DNA from 2 places in the Barnesiella sp. ET7 genome. Region 1 is predicted to be linked to the other one. Evidence: riboswitches for the same ligand, from Rfam matches in the RefSeq annotation. Region 1 holds a riboswitch; the other holds the start of a gene.

What was found. Region 1 has a riboswitch for cobalamin ahead of NW211_RS05315 (TonB-dependent receptor). Riboswitches for the same ligand answer to the same signal wherever they lie in the genome.
Region 2: linked by a shared signal. The riboswitch ahead of NW211_RS03470 (hypothetical protein) and the one ahead of NW211_RS05315 (TonB-dependent receptor) in region 1 are both predicted to bind cobalamin.

What each region holds. Positions count from the first base shown of each region.
Region 1 is NZ_JANRHM010000006.1:111,775-115,543, forward strand. It holds gene NW211_RS05315 (TonB-dependent receptor) at 1-1,141, opposite strand, end outside; cobalamin riboswitch at 1,253-1,453, opposite strand; gene NW211_RS05320 (DUF4492 domain-containing protein) at 1,635-1,904, shown strand; gene NW211_RS05325 (cytochrome ubiquinol oxidase subunit I) at 1,901-3,454, shown strand; gene cydB (cytochrome d ubiquinol oxidase subunit II) at 3,464-3,769, shown strand, end outside.
Region 2 is NZ_JANRHM010000004.1:2,111-5,879, forward strand. It holds gene NW211_RS03465 (alkaline phosphatase) at 1-1,347, shown strand, start outside; cobalamin riboswitch at 1,439-1,644, shown strand; gene NW211_RS03470 (hypothetical protein) at 1,785-2,876, shown strand; gene NW211_RS03475 (threonine/serine exporter ThrE family protein) at 3,253-3,769, shown strand, end outside.

The DNA.
Region 1 (3,769 bases):
AGTGGGTGTAGCGGCTGGCCGAGAGGTACTCCGACAGGCCGTTCCACTGCATGTCGTAGGCCACCGACACGTCCCAGTTGCGGAGTATCGAATACTTGTTGGCCAATGACACGTAGACCTCGCGCTGCTTGTACTGGTTGTCGACCCGCATCAGCTTGTCGTCGTTGTTCACATAGTGGGTATAATCGAACGCATACTTGGCATTGACCTTGAGGCTGTACTTGCGGGTAATATCCTGCTGATAGACGCCTTGCACGAAGGTGTTGCGGTCCCACAACCGCTCGCCGTTGCGCCACACGTTGTTGACGATGGCGCCGGGGATACCCCGCTCGGAGCTGTAATGGTAGACGTAGGCTTTCCAAAAACCGTTGGAGAGATAGCCCTGCAGACCGCCCTCGAAACGCACGGCATCGATGTCGCCGTTTTGCCGGGTAGCCGTGGTGTCGTAGGCCACCTCGCCCGAGGGGGTAACCCGCTTGTAACGGAATTTGTACTTACCGCTCGAGTTGGTCCACTCGCTGTTGAAGGTCATGCTCACGCTCTCGCTGAGCTTGTATTCGAAGAGCACCGAGGGGTTGACCAAGTCGAACGACCCCGTTTTGAACGAGGCCTTCAGGTGCGACTTCTCACCCGGCTTGAACTTGGGCCGACGGGTGGTGAGGTAGATGGAACCGGCCGAGCCGAACTCACGGGCCGACTGGAATATCTCGCTCTTCTGCCCGTTGTAGAGCGAAATCTCCTCGATGTTCTCGAGCGAGAATTTCCCCAGGTCCACCTGGCCGTTCTGAGCATTGCCCAACTGGATACCGTTGTAATATACCCCCATGTGGTTGGTACCCATGCTGCGGATGTTGACGGTCTTCAAACCGCCCACTCCACCGTAATCCTTAATCTGAATACCCGAAAAGTAACGTATGGCATCGGCCACCGAAAAACTGTTGAGAGCCTGTAACTCCTTCCCTGCAAGTTTCTGTGAGGGTATCACCTCGCTATACCGGTTGGCCGTGACCATTACCTCGCCCAGCGACCGGGTCTGTATCGAGTCGGTCGACGAAGTCTCATCGGCCCACACCCGCACGGGCAGAGCAGCCAGTACCCCAATCGCACACACAAACGATACCCAACGACAAAGTCTTTCCATCGGACTATTTTTTAACAGCCTCGGAGCGGGTTCTTTCGATACAAGTCGGTGTAAACAGACGGACGCGTGTAGGCCACCCTTCCGCAGATTCACAAGCTCTACCCCCCGAAAGCTAATGACTAAAAGCATGGCAGGTCTTCTGACTTACTCCGGTAACCGAGGCCTTCCCAATCGTCATAATCAGTGGCTTTCAAGTATTCTCGGCACCTCTACGGGAGCTTACAGCAGCGGGACTGTTCGGGATTTTCACCCGATTCCCTTTTCATTCTACGCCCCGGACGGGGTTTCGAAACCAATGCGTGACAAAGGTAACACAAATTATTGATACTGTTCTATTTTTTCTTGGAAATTATTCCAAACCAAACCTGCACCCCAATCGTTACTTGTGAAAAAAGTATTGATTCGTAATAAAAAATAACGGTTATAAATTTGTATCAATCACAAATTTTACCGAATATTGCGAAAATTTTCTTCATCTACATACAATACACTTATGGAAGAAAACCAAACCTTGAAAAACGACAATTTCGTAGTGCGCGTATGGCGATTCTACCTTGAAGGATTCCGATCGATGACCTTGGGAAAAACACTTTGGGCAATCATTCTTATCAAACTGTTCATCATGTTTTTTATCCTGCGGCTCTTCTTTTTCCCCAACATTTTGCAAAAAGAGTTCGATACCGACGAGGAGCGGGCCAATGCCGTCATCGAAAATCTCACCAATACCAATAATTCTCAACAACAACAATCACAGGAGTTATGAACGATCTTTTCACGCTCGTAGACTGGTCGAGGGCACAATTTGCACTCACCGCTATTTATCACTGGCTGTTTGTCCCCCTCACGCTGGGGTTGGGCATAATCGTCAGTATCATGGAAACCATCTACTACCGTACCGGCGACGAACGATGGAAAACCATTACCAAATACTGGATGACCCTCTTCGGCGTCAACTTCGCCATCGGGGTGGCAACCGGTATCATTCTCGAGTTCCAGTTCGGTACCAACTGGTCCAATTACAGCTGGTTCGTGGGCGACATTTTCGGGGCGCCGCTCGCCATCGAGGGCATCATGGCCTTCTTCATGGAGGCGACCTTCATCGCCGTCATGTTCTTCGGCTGGAACAAAGTGAGCAAACGGTTCCACCTGGCTTCGACCTGGCTCACCGCCATAGGGGCCTCGATTTCGGCGCTGTGGATTCTGGTAGCCAACTCGTGGATGCAATACCCCGTGGGCATGAAGTTCGACCCCGAGACTGCCCGCAACGTCATGGACGACTTCTGGGCGCTGGTACTCTCGCCGGTAGCCGTCAACAAGTTTTTCCACGCCGTATCGGCCGGCTGGGTGCTGGGCGGCATCTTCGTCGTGGGCGTGAGTGCATGGTATCTGCTTAAGAATCGCGAAAACTTCCTGGCCAAACAGAGCATCCGCGTGGGGGCCTGGGTAGGTCTGGTGGGGGCTCTCGTCGTAGCCTACACCGGTGACGGTTCGGCCTATCAGGTAGCCGACAAGCAACCCATGAAACTGGCTGCCATGGAGGGTGTCTACCACGGCAAGGAGGGGCAGGAGCTTATCGCCTTCGGTATTCTCAATCCGGCCAAGGAGTTCAACAACAACGAGAAGGAGTTTCTTTTCGACATACCTATCCCCAAACTGCTCTCAATACTGGCTACGCGCCAGGTCGACGGTTTCGTGCCGGGTATCAACGACATCATCGACGGCGGTTACCCCGACAAGAACCTCAAGGGTGAGGAGATTATCGCTCTCTCGGCTCAGGAGAAGATGGAGCGCGGCCGCCTGGCCATCGCCGCTCTGGCCGACTTCAACACGGCCCGGCAAAACAACGACACCACAGCCATGAACGAGGCCCGGGCCCGACTCGATGCCAACTACGAATACTTCGGCTACGGCTATGTCGACTCGGTCGAACAGCTCATTCCCCACGTGCCGTTTGTCTTCTACTCGTTCCACATCATGATTATCCTGGGCGGTTACTTTATCCTCTTCTTCATCCTCGTGCTCATCCTCTCCTACAAAGAGAAACTGCATAACCTCAAATGGATGTTGTGGGTAGCCATACTCACCATTCCGCTGGGATACGTCTGCCTCGAAGCCGGCTGGATTGTGGCCGAGATGGGCCGCCAACCGTGGGTTATCCAGGACATCATGCCTACCTTCGCCGCCATCTCGAAAATCGAGGTAGCCTCGGTACAAACCACCTTCTGGTTGTTTGCCGCACTCTTTACCATCCTGCTCATCGCCGAGGTGGGTATCATGTTGAAACAAATCAAAAAAGGAACCGAAAAAAAATAAAGACACACTATGGAACTGAACGAACTATTTTACCAGCACTATTGGTGGTTTCTCATCTCGCTGCTGGGCGCAATACTGGTATTCCTGCTCTTTGTGCAGGGCGGACAATCGCTGCTGGCGACCATGGGTAAAAACGAAATTGAAAAGAGCATGATGATCAACTCGCTGGGCCGCAAGTGGGAGTTCACCTTCACCACCCTCGTGGTGTTCGGCGGGGCCTTCTTCGCCTCCTTCCCCCTCTTCTACTCCACCAGTTTCGGCGGGGCCTACTGGCTGTGGATGGCCATCCTGTTCAGCTTCATCATACAGGCCGTA
Region 2 (3,769 bases), on a different contig from region 1:
GGGCTGGCGATGGCCACCGTGTGGGCGGCACAGGCTGCCGGGCCCAAGTATGTGTTTTACATCATCGGCGACGGCATGGGTGTGAACGAGGTGAATGCTACCGAACTCTTTTATGGCGAGCTGGCCGGCCGGCAAGGACCGGAGCGGCTGCTCTTCTCGCAATTCCCCCACTCGGCTTTCGTGAATACCGGCTCGGCCAGCAGCGACATTACCGACTCGGCTGCGGCGGGCACGGCTCTGGCTTGCGGAGTGAAGACCCGGAACAAGATGGTGGGGGTCGATGCCGACAGTGTACCGGTATACAGCATAGCGGTGAAGGCTCAACAGCAGGGGGCAGCTGTGGGTATCGTGACCAGCAGCGAAATCGACGATGCCACGCCGGGGGCCTTCTATGCCCACCAGGGGAACCGCAACAACCGCTACGAGGTGGGGCTCGACCTGCTGGCGACGGGGTTCGACTTCTACGCCGGCAACCGATTCAAGCAACCGTCGCTCCCCGGCAGGGAGTCGCTCTACGACCTGCTGCCCAAGCGGGGATATGTGCTGGCTACCAGTGTAGACGATTACCAACGCAAGGCCCAGAAGGCCGGGAAGATGGTGCTGTTTCCCGAGCGAAGCATCACCTATGCCATAGACCGCCGGCCCGGCGACATGCGGCTGGCCGACCTCACCCGCTGCGCCGTGGATTTCCTGTCGCGCAACGAGCGGGGCTTCTTCCTGATGATCGAGGGGGCTCAGATCGATTGGGCGGGACACACGCGCGACGGGGCTACCGACCTGCGCGAGGTGAAAGACCTGGAGGAGTCGGTACAGATTGCCTGTGACTTTTACCGGGCTCACCCCGACGAAACCCTTATCATTGTTACGGCCGACCACGAAACGGGTGGTGTGGTACTGGGCACGGGCGAATATGCCCTCAACCTGCAGGCGCTCCAGTACCAGACGATGAGCGGCTCGACCTTCACCCGGCAGATTGCCGACTGGCGACGGGCTGGAGAACCGGTTTCGTGGGAGAGGGTGAAAACGGCTCTGTCGCAGGCCTTCGGCTTCTGGTCGCACCTCACCCTTACGGCCGAACAGGAGGCCCGCCTCAAACGGGTATACGAGGAGACCTTGCTCAACCCCTCGGACACATTGGTACAGTCGCTCTACGAGGCCAACGAACCGATGACCGAAACGGCCAAACAAATCATCAACGAGATAGCCCGCATCGCCTGGACCTGCGGCTCGCACACGGCCGGCTATGTGCCCCTCTATGCCATAGGAGCGGGTGCCGAAAAGTTTGGCGGAACCATCGACAACACCGATATTCCCCGAATCGTTTCCGAGATTTTCGGATATGAATAAATAGCTAATCTTCAGCGGAATACAAAAGACACAGTCTCTTTTGTGTAAGATTTTTTTAGAAAAACATTGTAAAATTAGGACAAAGGATATAACTTTGTCCCCCGTAATCGGTTTGCCCCGCCCGATTCGGCCGAGGCAATGAAAAGGGAATCGGGTGCAAATCCCGAACAGGCCCGCTGCTGTGAGTTTCGTATGAGTTTTCAGACAAATACTGCAATGCCACTAATCCAGACTCGATTGGGAAGGCGTCTGAGAGGGAGACAAGTCAGAAGACCTGCCGATTGCGTAGAAACAACTGTTGCCGGCTCCGTGGACCGAGCCGCCGGTCGAAAGAAAATTTTTCGGAAAAAAGAGATTTTTTGCTTGAGCAATAGGAGTAGGCGTCGCGTGGGCGACTCTATTCCGCCATTCAGTATTTAACTAAAAAAGAAAAGATTATGGCAAGAAAAATTCCTTTTAGTGTAGATATAACGGGGAGCTTCGTATACTCCGAGCCCCTCGTCGAAGCCCGCAAACTGTATCACGACGGGGTGTGGAGTTCGGCCAAGCTGCACGAAATCGAAGATAAAGAGATTTATCGCATTGTCGAGAAGTGCAAAGAGATAGGGCTGAAGTGTGTAACCGACGGCGACTACAAGTCGACCAACTATCTCGACTTTTTCCACCACTTGGAGAATATCACGAAACAGGAACCGGCTCAACCCGAAGAGGTGAAGGAGTCGGTTATCTCGGGCAAAATCGGATTTGACAACGCCTACCCCTCCACGCCGAAGGTGACCCAGCGCTTCACCTACCTGACGGGTATCATCGGGGGCGACATGTATGCCAAGGTGCTGCTCCCCTCGCCTGCTACACTGCTGGCCGAGCTGCTCCGCCCCGAGAACCGCTACAATACCGGGCGCTACTACCCCGATATGGATTTGCTCGTGCACGACATCGCCCAAACTTACCAGACGGTCATCAACGAGTTTTACGACATGGGGTGCCGATTCCTGCAACTGAGCGACTACGCCTGGAACCTGGCCGGCAACAGCGACCTCGAGCAGGTGGCCCAGGCCGCACACATCGACCTGCTTTCGCTGGTGGCTACCTCGGCCAAACTCACCGAGGCTTGTCTGGCTCAGAAACCCGACGACATGTGCATCTCGCTGCAGTTCCACGAGAAGTGGTGGCGCGTGGGCGACAAGGAGAAGACGGCCGAGCTGCTGCTCTCGACCCAGGCCGATGCCATTGCACTCGACTTCGGCGACCGCGAAAACGAGAACATCGACCTCTCCATGCTCAACTACTGCCAGGGCAAAGAGGTGATTCTGGGATTGATTTCGACCTCGAGCCTGCAACCCATATCGACCAGCAGCATCACGCTGCACATCGAGAATGCAGCTCGTCTGCTCCCGCTCGAGTCGCTCCACCTGAGCAGCCAGGGCGACTTCCGCGACAACGAGGGCAACAGCATCGTCTCGGAACAGATGATGTGGAGCAAAATCGTAACGATGAAAAATATTGCGAAGAGCGTTTGGGGCGAATAAATCGTTCGCCTCGACTACTCCCGACCTGTGAGCCGATAGTCGATGCGGTCAACATGCACCGGCTATCGGTTCTCTCTTTCCAATCTCTATCTTGAAAGAAGAGAATGGGCGGCCCGGGCACCGTCAAATGTCGAAAACTTCGTTTTCCACTTGCCACTGCTCTCGCCTTTCACTGTCTTTGTTATACGAAGATAGATGCGGCTTAACAAAAAATCTCAAACAAGTTTGGCTTTTTTGTATTCGCCTTTCACTATCTTTCCAGAAGAAAGGAGGCGGCTCGGCTCTGTCAAATGTCGAAAACTTCGTTTTCCATTTGCCACTGCTCTCGCCTTTCACTATCTTTGCACGCTGAAACATTGGTCAATACTACAATAAGGTGAACAACGTACACGAAGAACTGAAATCGGTATCGCAATTCCTCACGGAATATGCGACCTGTTTGATGGCATCGGGCGTACATACCTCGCGTATTGTGCGCAACACGGCCCGTATAGCCGAGTCGTTTGGGTTCGAAGCCCACATGACACTCTTTCACAAAACCATCAGCATGACCTTGCGAAGCAAGGACAACGCCCACGTATACAGCACGGTGAGTACCGCGAAATCGGGGGCAATCAATTTTGAATTCAACTCCGAATTGAGCGCCCTCAGCTGGGAAGCCTACGACAACCACCTCCCGCTCGACACGCTGTGGGAGAAATTCCACGCCATCACGAGCAAACCTCGCATGAACCCGTGGACGGTGTGGATTCTGGTGGGCTTTGCCAATGCTTCGTTCTGCCGGCTCTTCAACGGCGACTGGATAGCGGTAGCCGCCGTATTTGTGGCTACGCTCGTGGGATTCCGCATCAAACAAATATTGCACTTCAACCACTATTTCGTATTCACCATAT